DNA from 2 places in the Paractinoplanes abujensis genome. Region 1 is predicted to be linked to the other one. Evidence: riboswitches for the same ligand, from Rfam matches in the RefSeq annotation. Region 1 holds a riboswitch; the other holds the start of a gene.

Region 1 (6,613 bases):
CACCTCTGCACCCACGACGGCTTGCGGCTGCCCGTCGAGGTGGTCGCCGAGTACCACGCCGCCGCGCTTGTCGGCATCCTCGGCTGGTGGGTGCGTTCCGGCTTCCCGCACGCCCCGGTCGAGATGGCCGGCATGATCCGTGAATTGACGAGCGGCGGCATGACACGCGCTACCGGCAGCACCCCCGCTGCGTGAGCGCTGTCAGCGGCATCACGGCCGTGTGATCGCTTCAGGCGGCAGACTGTCGGCATGCGCGCATTCGTGATCACCGGGCCCGGCCGCTCCGAGGTCGTCGAGGTGGATCCGCCCGTTGCCGGCCCCGGTGAGGTGGTCGTCGACGTCGAGCGGGCCGGTGTCTGCGGCACCGACATGGAGTTCCTCAGCGGCGACATGGCCTACCTGGCCAGTGGCGACGCCACGTACCCGGTGCGCATCGGCCACGAGTGGAGCGGCGTGGTCTCGGCGGTCGGCCCCGAGGTCGACCCGGCGTGGCTGGGCAAGCGGGTCACCGGCGACACGATGCTCGGCTGCGGTCACTGCGCCCGCTGCCGCAACGGCCGCCAGCACCTGTGCGCCGACCGCTACGAGATCGGGATCCGGCACGGCTGGCCGGGCGCGCTGGCCGAGAGCCTGCCCGTGCCGGCCAAGGCCCTCTTCGAGCTGCCCGACGCCGTCGACCCCACACTGGGCGCCCTGGTCGAGCCGGGTGGCAACGCCCTGCGCGCCGTGCGGGCGGCCGGCCCGCGCCCGGGCGCGCCGATCCTGATCATGGGGCCGGGCACGATCGGCCTGCTCGCCGCCATGTTCGCCCGGGCCCGCGGCGCGAACGTGCACCTGCTCGGCGCCACCCCGGAGTCGCTCGCCTTCGCCCGCGAGCTGGGCTTCACCGACGCGTGGACGCGGGCCGACCTGCCCGCGGTGCCGTTCGACGCGATCATCGACGCCACCAACGCGCAGGACCTGCCGGCGTTCGCGGTCGACCGCGTCGAGCCGGGTGGGCGGGTCGTCGGCATCGGTCTGGCCGGCGAGCCGTCCCTCGTGGACACCCGCCGGATCGTGCTCAAGGACCTCACGGTCGCCGGTGTTCTGAGCGCGTCGGGCGGGCTCGGTGAGACCATCGAGACGTACGCCTCGGGGGCCGTTGATCCTCGACCGCTGGTGGCCGAGACGGTCGGGCTGGAGGAGGCGGCCGAGGTGCTCGCCGGGCGGCGCAGCGGATCGGCACCGAAGATTCACATCGACCCGCGAGGATGAGGCTATGACCTACGTTGTGGTGGGCGGCGGCCTGGCTGCCGCCAAGGCGGTGGAGACGCTGCGGGACGAGGGCTTCACCGGCCCGATCACCCTGATCGGCGCCGAGACCGACCGGCCGTACGAGCGTCCGCCCCTCTCGAAGGGTCTGCTGCTCGGCACCGATGAGCCCGGCGGCGTCTTCGTGCACTCGGTGGATTGGTACGGCGAAAAGGCCGTCGACCTGCGGCTGGGCACCACTGTCACCGCGATCGACCGTGCCGCCGAGGTGGTGCGGCTGGCCGAGGGCGACGAGATCCCGTACGGGAAACTCTTGCTCGCCACCGGCGCCAGCCCGCGCCCGCTGGCTGTTCCGGGCGGAGAAAGGGCCCTCCTTCTCCGTACGCTCGAGGATTCGCTCCGTATCTCGGCGGCCATCACCAGCGCCACCCGGGTGGTGGTGGTCGGCGCGGGGTGGATCGGTCTCGAGGTTGCCGCGGCCGCCCGCAGCCGTGGCGCGCAGGTGACCGTCGTGGGGTCGGGCGCGCTGCCGCTGCAGAAGGTGCTCGGCGACGAGATGGCCCAGGTCTTCGCCGACCTGCACCGGGCCCACGGCACCGAACTCGTGCTGGGTACTCGCGTCATCGAGGTCACCCCGGCTGAAGTGGTGCTGGCCGACGGTCGCCGTCTGCCGGCCGACGTGGTGATCGCCGGCGTCGGCGTGAACCCCAACGTCGCCCTGGCCGACCACGCCGGTCTCGCGGTCGACGACGGCGTGCTCGTCTCGTCGAGCCTCGCCACCAGCGATCCCGACATCTTCGCGGCCGGCGACATCGCGCACGTCGACCACGCCTTCCTCGGGCGGCGGGTGCGGGTCGAGCACTGGGACGTCGCCATCCACACCGGACAGGCCGCGGCCCGGGCGATGCTCGGTCAGCCGGTCGCGTACGACCGTCTGCCGTATTTCTTTACCGACCAGTACGACCTCGGCATGGAGTACACGGGGTTCGCCCCACCCGGCGCGGAGGTGGTCGTCCGCGGTGATCTCGGCGCTCGCGAGTTCATCGCGTTCTGGCTGGTCGACGGCCGGGTCGCGGCGGGTATGAACGTCAACATCTGGGATGTGGCCGACCGGATCGGGGAGTTGATCCATTCGCGGGCCGTGGTCGACCGGAAGCGGCTGGCCGATCCGGGCGTCGAGCTGGCCGACCTCGCCGCTTAGGGGTTCGTCAGAGGGCTTGCTCCGGTGGCGAACGCTTCGCGCAGGTGCGGGAGCAGGGCAGCCAGTGCGGGACTGACCCGTGGGCGCCAGGTCAGGGTGAGCAGGGCGGGGATCCGTACGGGATCAATGGGAATGGTTTTGAGCTGCGGAAACGCGGTCGCCATGGACTCGCTGAGCACGCCCAGGCCGAGGCCGCGCGACGCCAGCTCGGCCACTGCGCCCGGCGCCGACGCGACCAGCACCACATTGGGGAACAGGCTCGCGGCCAGGCACGATTCGTCGAGCACGGTGCGGACGCCGGTGCCAGCGGGCAGAGTGACCAGCGGATGCGCGACGAGCTCGGTCAACGGGATGCGGTCGAGGCGGGCCACTTCGGAGTCGGCGGGCGCCATGGCGGCCAGACCTTCGCGCACAATCACCTGCGACTCCAGGTGTTGCGGAGGTTCGCCGGCCACGCCCACCAGGGCCACGTCCACCGTGCTGACCCGCACACCCGCGACGAGCCGGTCGGAGTTGTCCTCGATCAGGTCGAGCTCGATCGCCGGATGCTCGCGGCTGAAGGCGGCCAGCGCGGCGAACAGCGGCTTGACCTCGCATCCGGTCACCATCCCGACCGTCAGCTGTCCTCGCACGAGCCCCCGCACCTCGTCCACTGCCTGCCGCAGACCGGCGGCGGCCTCCAGGGCTGCTTTCGCGTACGGGAGGGCGGCCGCACCCGTCTCGGTGAGGCGGGCGGTGCGTCCCGAACGGTCGAACAGCGGCGCTCCGATCTCGTGCTCCAGCGCCTTGACCTGCGAACTCACGCCGGACTGGGTGATGCGCACGCGTTCGGCGGCCCGGGTGAAGTTCGCCTCCTCGGCCACGGTTACGAAGTACTCCAGCTGACGCAGTTCCATAACTCCCAATGCTAGTTCCCATAAGAACTATGCGTTGGACTTGTCGACCCGGCCGGAGCAAGGTGGACGCATGACCGAACGCGAGAAGGCCAACCGTCCCGAAGACCTGACCCGCCTCTTCGTTGAGCGTGCCAACGCCAAAGACGCCGAAGGGCTGGCTCTGCTCTATGAGGAAGACGCGGTGATGGCCTATCCGCCCGGCCGCCAGACCGTCGGCCGGGCCGCGATCCAGCGGCTGTGGGAGGAGGCTCTGCCGCACATGCCGTCCTTCACGCCCGAGGAGCCGTTGCCCACGCTGATCAGCGGCGACCTGGCCCTGACGTCGACGCCGCCGAGCGACGGTGCCGGCGCCCGGGCCCAGGTGGTGCGTCGTCAGCCTGACGGCACATGGTTGCGTGTCCTCGACCAGCCGGAATTCGTCAACCCGGCCTGAGGCGACCGGCGTCTGTCACAGCGCGAGCGGCTGACCGGGATAGATCCGGTGCGGGCTGCTGAGCACGTCGCGGTTGAGGCGGTGCAGGGCGCGCCAGCCGCCGGGATAGTTCGTCCGCTGGGCGATCACGGCCAAGGTGTCTCCGGCGCGCACGATGTAGACGCGTTTCTTCGCACGGGTAGGCGTCGAGCGGGTGACCGAGCCGGCTGTCGCGGTGGCTTGTGCAGTCGGTGCGTCAGTGGTTGTTGCTTGAGCCGTTGCCGCCGCGGCTGCTCTGTCAGCGCGGGCCTCGGCGAGTTGGGCGGCTCGATACTGCCTGGTCGACGAGGCTCGACGGCCGCATGTGGGCCAGGCCCCCAGGCCCTGGCCGTCGCGCACGCGTTCGGCGATCGCGATCTGCTCGGTCCGGCTGGCCTGGTCGGCGGTGCGAGCGAACCGTGACCCGCCGTAGGCGCGCCAGGTGCTGCGGCTGAACTGCAGGCCGCCGTAATAGCCGTTGCCCGTGTTGATGCTCCAGTCGCCGCCCGACTCGCATTCGGCGATGGCGTCCCAGTTGACCTCGGCCGTGGCCGCGGGTGCGGCGGCGGCCGGCGTGGTGGCGATCGGCCCGATCAGAGAGGTGATGCCGGTGACGCCCGCGGTGGCGATGGCTAGTGCGGCGCGGGCAGATGGACAGACTCGTGCCATGACATGAACCCTCCACGCCTGCGAGGTCAGCTGTCGGGTTCGGGCTGAGGTGCCCGGCCGCGTGGTGTGGCGGCTTCACCCCGAGGCGCGCGGACGCGCCGAGGAACGTGGGTCCCCCGCTCCATGCCGTTGAGGTTCGTCCCGTCGGGCGGCGGCAGGACTCGGCGTTCCGCCCGCGGTGTCCGCGCAGCGCGGACAGGGCCGGCTCTGAGGCCGTGAAAGACCCCTCACCAGCCGGATCGATAGAGGAACAAACGGCTTGAGACTAAACCGAACGAGCGGTTGGCGGAGCGCTGATGCAGAATCCAGAACCATGACCGATCGAGCCAGGGATCACGATATCGTCGTCTACGGCGCCTCCGGGTTTGTCGGCGCGGTGACCGCCCGTTACCTCGCCGAACACGCGCCGGAGGGCACGCTTCTGGCCCTGGCCGGGCGCTCCGAGCCGCGCGTGGCCACCGTCCGCGACAAGCTGGGCGTCGACTGGCCGATCATCGTGGCCGACGCCGCCGACACCGAGGCACTGGCCCGCCTCGCCGCCTCGACCCGGGTCGTGGTGACGACAGTGGGGCCGTACCTGAAGTTCGGCCAGGCGCTGGCCCGGGCGTGCGCCGAAGCCGGCACGGACTACGTCGACCTGACCGGCGAGGTGGTCTTCGCCCGGCGGAGCATCGACGCCAACCACGAGACGGCCGCGCGCACAGGCGCCCGGATCGTGCACTCCTGCGGTTTCGACTCGGTCCCCTCCGACCTGGGCGTCCACGTCCTCGCGCAGCAGGTCGCGGCCGACGGCGCCGGGGAGCTCACCGACACCACGATGGTCGTGACCAGCATGCGGGGCGGGGTCAGTGGCGGCACGATCGACTCGATGCGCCAGCAGCTCGACGCGGTCAAGAACGATCGCGGCCTGCGCCGGCTGGCCGCGAGCCCCTACTCGCTCAGCCCCGACCGGGCCGGCGAGCCCGACCTGGGCCGGCAGAGCGACGTCGCCACCGTGCGCGGCGCCGACGTGGATCCGACGCTGCGCGGCACGCTCGCGCCGTTCTTCATGGCGTCGTACAACACCCGCGTCGTCCGGCGCAGCAACGCCCTGCTCAACTGGCGCTACGGACGCCGCTTCCGCTATCGCGAGCTGCTCAGCGTCGGGGCGTCGTCCCTTTCACCGCTCGTGGCAAACGGGGTCAAGGTCGGCTTCGGCGCCCTGGTGGCGGGCATGATGCTGCCGCCGACCCGGTTCGTGCTGGACCGCCTGCTGCCCAAACCGGGCAATGGCCCGAGCGAGCGGGCGCAGCGGGAAGGCCACTTCACCTTGGACTTCTTCACCACGACGACGACCGGCGCCCGCTACACGGCCCGTTTCCGGGCCAAGGGCGACCCGGGGTACGCGGCGACCGCGGTCATGCTCGGCGAGTCGGCGCTGGCCCTGGTGCACGATCGCGACGCGTTGCCGGCCTCGCCGGGCGGCGTGCTGACCCCGGCCACGGGCCTGGGCGACGCCTTGGTGACGCGCCTGCGGGCGGCCGGAGTGGAGATCACGGCTCGTCGCCTGTGACGGCCGGTTTCGCGGCTCGCGCCGCCGGGATGTTCCGGCTGGTGGATGGCGCCGCCGGATGTGGCCGGCTGGCAGATGGCGCGGCCGGGAGCAGGCGGCTGGGCGATGGCGCCGCCGGATGCGGGCGATTTCACAGGACGGCTGCTCTGGTGGTGAGGGCCAGGGCGATGCCGGTCAGGTGGTCGGCGAGGCGGTCGGGGTCGCCGACCATGTCGTGCGAGATCCAGTCGATGATCACCTCACTCAGGCCCGCCACCAGGGCCAGGAGCGTACGGTCGTAGCCGCTCTGGTCCTGGGGCCGGCCGCCGGCACGCCGCAGCACGGCCGCGACGAACTGGGCGTCCTCGCGCAGCACGCCGCGTCGCCGCGTCTCCATCCGGGGAGCGTTCACGTAGATCACGCGGGCGCTCTCCGGGTTGCTCTTCAGCATGTCGACGAGCGTGTGCAGAGCCGGCCGGAACAACTCCTCCAGCGTGGCCGGCCGCTCGGGGATCGCCGCGGCCACGCCGCGCAGCAACCACTCGTTCTGGTCGCGGTTCACCTTGAGCAGCAGGTCCGGACGATCGTCGAAATGCTCGTAGAAGTACCGTTTG
Region 2 (6,613 bases), 5.8 Mb from region 1:
AACACCGTCTCGCCCAGGCTGACCGCCAGGAACTGCCAGTAGATGAACATGGCGTACCACTGGAAGGCGAAGACGACCCCGATCTTGTGCATGGCCACGGGCATCGCGCGTACGGCGTCCGCGATCTCCCGTACGGCCGGTCCCAGCCCGCGCGGCGCGTTGGCCATCTCTTCGAGCTCGTCGTCCGACGGCTTCAATTCCCGCGTACGGGCCATGGCCGTGAGCACTGTGAGCAGGATGCACACGGTGCCGATCATGAAGCAGGCGAACATCCAGTACGGGACCCCGTTGCCCGCCTCGGTCTGCAGGGCCTCGACCTTCTGGAGCGCGAAGAGCGACACGTTGGCCAGCACGGCGCCGGCCCCGGTGAACATGCTCTGGGTCAGGAAGCCGCGCGCCAGTTGCGACTTGGGCAGCCGGTCGGAGATGAACGCCCGGTACGGCTCCATCGAGGTGTTGTTGCCCGCGTCGAGCAGCCAGAAGCAGATCACGCCGAGCCACAGCACGCCGACGAACGGGAACGCGAACAGGATGATCGCGCACAGGATCGCGCCGACCACGATGAACGGTCGTCGCCGGCCGAACCGGGGATGCCAGGTGCGGTCGCTGATCGCTCCGATCAAGGGCTGGATGAGCAGACCGGTGACGGGCCCGGCCAGGTTGAGGATCGGCAGCTGCTCGGGACTCGCGCCGATCAGCAGGAACAGCGGGTTCACCGCGGACTGGGTGAGCCCGAAGCTGAACTGCACCCCGAAGAAGCCGAGGTTCATCATCAGCAGGGCGGAGCTGGACATCAGTGGCTTGTGCTCGGCCGCCCCGGATCCCGTCGAAACCGTGTCCGACGTCGTGGTGGTCATGGGGATCCCCCTTCGACCGTGATCTGGATCACACTTGAATTCGACGCTAAACCGATCCGCGGGCACTCGCAAGCAGAGATGTCGATACGTGCGTCTGGCCGCCGTTTCCCGGCCGCGGCGTTGCTCTGCGGACGCCGTACGGCCTGTAATGAGCGCATGAGCACATGGACGACGATCGTTGTCGGCGTCGATGGGTCACCCGGCAGCCGTAAGGCCCTGACCTGGGCCGCGGCCGAGGCGGCGGACCACGGCGCCGAGCTGCTCGTGCTGAACGTGTGGGAGCACACGCTGCTGCCACCGGCGGGCGGGCCCAGCGTTTCCGAACACGCGGTGGCCGAGCCCAGCCAGGCCACCACCGAGGAGCTGCTCCAGGTGATCAAGGAGGAGCTCGGGGAGGACCCGCCGGTGCCCGTACGGGCTCAGGTCCGGCAGGGACGCCCGGCGAAGGTCCTGATCGACGAGTCGGAGGGCAAGAACCTGCTGGTGGTCGGGCATCGCGGGCACGGCGGCTTCGCGGGTCTCGTGCTCGGCTCGGTCAGTCAGCACGTCGCCGCGTACGCGAAATGCCCGGTCACCGTCGTGCGTTAACGCGGATCCCGTACGGCGCCCAGGAACAGGATCGTGCCGGTCCGCCGGTCGGAGATCGTGAACTGGAACGGGCGGTCGGCGCGGAACACGGCCGGGTTCACCTGGGCCGAGGTCGTCATGACCCCGCCCGTGACTCCGGCCGCCTCGGTACCCTTCTCGTCGACCCGGATGTACGTCTTGTGATACACCTGCTCGAGCCGTCGGCCGTCCGGTGACATCGGCCGGAAGTTCGCCCGTGCCGGGTCGAACGCGCTGGTCATGCCCATTTTCTGCAGCGGCTTGGTGAGCTGGCCGGCCCAGCGCAGCTCGAAGCGGGGCAGCGCGATGTCCTCGAAACCGCGCGGGGCCAGGCTGCCGCTCAGCGCCTGCCAGTCGGCGGCACCGGCCATCTTGCCGTCCTCAGCCAGGATGATCTCCATCCCGTAGCGCCCGTTTTCGCCGTACGGGAGACGAAGCATGCGGAAGCCGTCGCGCTCGGCATAGCCGTAGGAACCGCCCGAGTGGTGCATTGTGGGCACCGTGACCGGCCCGCCGGGAGTGGTGAACTTCTCGTCGCGCGTGATGAGGAAGATGAGGAACTCGTTCTGCCACGTCCCCAGGAAGTACACCGCATTGAGCAGTACGAGGGTGGCTTGCGCGCTGGGCAGGCCGAGGTCGCGCGCGATGCCCTTGATCCGGCCGCCGGTGTTCTCGTCGACCCAGTCGTCGATCTTCTCAGCCGTCTCCGCCGACCCCAGATCGGCGTCCTCCACGGTGCCGCCGAAGCTGTGCCGCACGAAGTCGGCGTAGTCGTCCTCGAGCGGGCCGTTGTTGTACAGCGCGTCGGACACCGACAACGTCACGTCCTCGGTGTCGGCCAGCTCCCGCAGCAGCGCCCCGACCCGCTCGTCCTGACCCTCGCGCAGACCCAGCACCCGCGCCATCTCGGCTGCGGTGTCCCCGTCGGCGCCGGCCGACACCATGGCCAGCAGCACGGACACCGACACCGGGGACGTGACCGTGTTCGCGTCCTTCTCGTCGAGCTGGGCGAACAGGTCGAAGCCGAACGTGTTGACGGCCCGGGCCACCGGGGCGGCGTCGGTCGCGACCAGCTTCACCTTGATGCGAGCGGCGTCACCGGGCACCTTGTCGCCACCACACGCGGCGGTCGCCAACACGCCACAGACCAGGACAAACGCTGCTAGGGCACGGATCACACCAGTGAGACTAGGAACGGGCCTCCAGGGTTCCCGGATCGATGAGTCGAAGTTCACGATTCGGCCCGCGGATTTGGCTGTACGGGTCGTCGCCTGGTTACCGTCGGCCGAGTCCCGCAGTCGCGGGCACCCCGGGCGGAACGCCGAATCCTGCCGCCGCCCGTGCGGAAACGAACCCAGGCATGGAGCGGGGGACCCACAAGTTCCTCGGCGCGCCGCTGTTCCCAGCCGGCGCGCCTCGGGGTGAAGCCGCCTGCGCGCGGCCGGGCAGCCCAGCCCGAACCCGACAGCTCACCTCGCAGGCGTGGAGGTAGCTCTTTCATGGCACAGATCGCTAAGAAGACCCGTGTCGCGTTCGGCCTGACGGTCGCGGGCGTCGCGGGCGCGGTGGGCCTGCTCGGCCCCGCGTCGCCGGCCCAGGCCGCGAGCGTGAACTGGGACGCCGTCGCCAAGTGCGAGTCCGGCGGCAACTGGAGCATCAACACCGGCAACGGCTACTACGGTGGGCTGCAGTTCAGCCGCAGCACCTGGAAGGCGTACGGGGGAACGAAATATGCCCCGACCGCCAACAAGGCCACCAAGGCGGAGCAGATCAAGATCGCTGAGAAGGTGCTGAAGGGGCAGGGCATCGGGGCCTGGCCCACGTGCGGCAAGAAGGGTGGCACCCCCGCCAAGCCGGTCGCGAAGAAGCCGGCCGCGCCCGCCAAGAAGCCCGCTTCCGGCAAGCACTACGTCGTGCGTTCCGGTGACACGCTGGCCTCCATCGCGGCCAAGCAGCACGTCAAGGGCGGCTGGAAGGCGCTCTACCAGCTCAACAAGACGGTGCTCAAGAGCCCCAGCCTGATCTATCCCGGTCAGCGGCTCGCCCTCTGAGTCGTCCGCGCGTCCGGCCCGGTTTGCCGATCGGGCCGGACGCGCGCGCCGCGTCCCACTGTGTGGACAGCCGGATCGGTGCCCGAATTCGCCCCGTGAGCTGCCCCGCGACAAGCTGGACATCGACCCAACTAAATGGAAACTTAAACTTTACAGGCGATTTCTCCCCGCGCCGTCCCGCGAACTGTGAGGATCTCTCGCATAGACAGACGTGGATGTCTGTACCTCGTGGGGAGGAAACACGTGAGAATTGCTGTCGCGCTGGCCGGCGCCATCGCCCTGGCCAGTGGGGGCCTGGTGGCCACCGCCACAACCGCGTCCGCCGCGCCGGTCACCCCCGGCTCGTCGCTCATCGACCAGGCCGGATCGGCGATCAAGAAGTCGGCCAAGGACCGCTACACGGTCTACAGCAACAAGAACGGCATCACCCGCTACACCCGCACCTACGACGGTTTGCGCGTCTACGGCGGTGACGTGATCATCCGTACGAAGGCCGGGAAGTTCGCCGGTGCGTCGGCCGGCCTGGCCAAACCGCTCAGCCTCGGCACCAAGCCGTCGGTCACCGCCGCCGGCGCCGCCGCCACGGCCAAGGGCCAGTTCCGGGGCACGATCACCCAGGCCGGGACGCCGGAGCTGTTCGTCGACGCGAGCAGCGGCATCGGCACGCTGTCGTGGGAGACCGTCATCACCGGCTGGCAGCCCGACGGTCAGACCCCGTCCCGTTTCCACGTCATCTCGGACGCCCTGACCGGCAAGGTCGTCGGCTCGTACGACGAGATCGAGAACATCGCGGGCACCGGGAACAGCATCTACTCGGGCCCGGTCGCGCTCGAATCGACGCCGGCCGGGGAGTCCTTCACGCTGATCGATCCCGTACGCGGTAACGGTTCCACTTGCGACATGAACAACCGCACGTCGGGCACCTGCACCACGTTCACCGACGCCGACAACACCTGGGGCACAGGCGCACCCGCCGACCGGCAGTCGGCCGCCGTGGACGCCCACTTCGGCGCCGCGGTCACGTTCGACTACTTCAAGGACGTGCACGGCCGCAACGGCATCTTCGGCGACGGGCGCGGTGTCCCCTCCCGCGTGCACTACGGCAACGCGTACGTGAACGCCTTCTGGGACGGCGCCCAGATGACCTACGGCGACGGCACGGGCAACGCCAAGCCGCTGGTCGCGCTGGACGTGGCCGGGCACGAGATGTCGCACGGCGTCACCGAGAACGTGGTGCCGGGCGGGCTCACCTACTCGGGCGAATCGGGCGGCCTGAACGAGGCCACAAGCGACATCTTCGGCAGCATGGTCGAGTTCCACGCCGGCAGCACCGAGGACGCGGGCGACTACGACATCGGCGAGAAGATCGACATCAACGGCAACGGCTCGCCGCTGCGCTACATGTACAACCCGGCCCTCGACGGGCGTTCCCACAGCTGCTGGTCGACCTCCACGCGCAGCGTCGACGTGCACTACTCCTCCGGCGTGGCCAACCACTTCTTCTTCAACCTGGCCGAAGGTTCGGGCGCGACCCCGTACGGGACCTCGCCGGTCTGCGGCGCCGCCGAGCCGGTCACCGGCATCGGCAAGGAGAAAGCCGCGAAGATCTGGTTCCGGGCGCTCGACGCGTACTTCGTCTCGAACACCGGCTACGTGAACACGACCACGCCGGCCAACACCGCCCGCGCCTACTCGCTGGCCGCCGCCACCGACCTGTACGGCCTGTGCAGCGCCGAGTACAAGGCCGTGCAGACCGCGTGGACCTCGGTCAACGTGGCCGGCAACGACGAGGAATGCTATGACGGCAACGCCTTCGCGCTGACCCTGTCCGCCGACAACGCCGCAGTCGGCCCCGGCGAGTCCACGACCGTCACGGCGACCACCGCAGTGGTCAACGGCGAGGCCGAGGAGATCACCTTCAGCGCCGGCGCCACCCCGGCCGGTGTGACCGTCTCGTTCGAGCCGGCCACCGTCACGGCGGGGGAGTCGACCACGATCACCGTGAGCGCCGCCCCGGACGCCACCCGGACCAGCGGCCCGGTCACCATCACCGCGACCGCGGCCTCGCTGACCCGCTCGAAGCCGCTGACCGTCAAGGTCGGCAGCGTCGCGGCCTGCACCGTCACCAACGCCACGGCCGTGCCGATCCCCGACCTGACCACGGTCACCAGCGAGGTCGAGCTGGGCCAGTGCGCGGCCACCCCGTCCACTGCCAGCTCGGTCGACGTGAAGATCCAGCACACGTACATCGGTGACCTGGTGGTCAGCCTGATCGCCCCCGACGGCACGGCCTACGTGCTGCACAACCGGGCCGGCGGTGGCACCGACAACATCGACCAGAGCTACCCGGTCGACCTGTCGTCGGAGACCGCCAACGGCAAGTGGACCCTGCGCGTGCAGGACGCGGCCCGCGCCGACACCGGCACCCTGACCAGCTGGACCCTCTCCGTCTAGCCTCCTCCTGATCGGGCCCGCTCCTCAACGACGAGGGGCGGGCTCTTCGCTGCCCACCCCGCCGGCGCCACTGCCGCCGACTACGGCGCCTGGCAGGGCTGGCGCAACCCCGACCCGGCGACGACCGCCTGGAACTGGAACGCCGACGCCAAGCAGCGCGCCGCCCCGGGTCAAGGCGGCCCAGCGCGGCGCGATCACCGAACTGTTCGCCAATTCCCCGATGTGGTGGATGTGCCTCAACCACAACCCGTCCGGGGCAGCCGACGGCGGCCTGAACCTGCAGTCGTGGAACCACACCCAGCACGCCGCGCACCTCGCGATCGTGGCGCGCCGGGCCCGCGACAACTGGGGCGTCACTTTCCGCAGCGTGGACCCGTTCAACGAGCCGTCCTCGACCTGGTGGCGCGCCGACGGCACCCAGGAGGGCTGCTTCATCGGCGCCACCACTCAGCGCAGCGTCCTGGCCCAGCTCCGGTCGGAGCTGGACCGCCAGGGCCTGACCGGCGTCACGATCGCCGCCTCCGACGAGACCAACTACGACGTCGCCCGCAGCACCTTCGCCGGCTTCGACTCGGCCACCCGTGCCCTGATCGGCCAGGTCAACGTGCACGGCTATCAAGGTTCGGGCGGCCGCCGCGACCTGCT

Evidence for each region. A riboswitch is a leader RNA that binds a small molecule or an ion and turns the genes downstream of it on or off. The one in region 1 is predicted to bind cyclic di-AMP.
Region 2: another riboswitch for cyclic di-AMP. It lies ahead of BKA14_RS01055 (LysM peptidoglycan-binding domain-containing protein); the one in region 1 lies ahead of BKA14_RS45235 (LysM peptidoglycan-binding domain-containing protein).

Annotation. Positions count from the first base shown of each region.
Region 1 covers NZ_JACHMF010000001.1:6,143,861-6,150,473, reverse strand. Annotated here, with positions in the region: gene BKA14_RS28150 (TetR/AcrR family transcriptional regulator) at 1-195, shown strand, start outside; gene BKA14_RS28145 (zinc-dependent alcohol dehydrogenase) at 250-1,254, shown strand; gene BKA14_RS28140 (NAD(P)/FAD-dependent oxidoreductase) at 1,259-2,452, shown strand; gene BKA14_RS28135 (LysR family transcriptional regulator) at 2,449-3,348, opposite strand; gene BKA14_RS28130 (YybH family protein) at 3,419-3,781, shown strand; gene BKA14_RS45235 (LysM peptidoglycan-binding domain-containing protein) at 3,797-4,468, opposite strand; cyclic di-AMP (ydaO/yuaA leader) riboswitch at 4,470-4,613, opposite strand; gene BKA14_RS28120 (saccharopine dehydrogenase family protein) at 4,782-6,020, shown strand; gene BKA14_RS28115 (TetR/AcrR family transcriptional regulator) at 6,151-6,613, opposite strand, start outside.
Region 2 covers NZ_JACHMF010000001.1:304,891-311,503, forward strand. Annotated here, with positions in the region: gene BKA14_RS01040 (universal stress protein) at 1-857, opposite strand, end outside; gene BKA14_RS01045 (universal stress protein) at 1,014-1,445, shown strand; gene BKA14_RS01050 (serpin family protein) at 1,442-2,602, opposite strand; cyclic di-AMP (ydaO/yuaA leader) riboswitch at 2,803-2,960, shown strand; gene BKA14_RS01055 (LysM peptidoglycan-binding domain-containing protein) at 2,963-3,514, shown strand; gene BKA14_RS01060 (M4 family metallopeptidase) at 3,758-5,968, shown strand; gene BKA14_RS01065 (glycoside hydrolase) at 6,039-6,613, shown strand, end outside.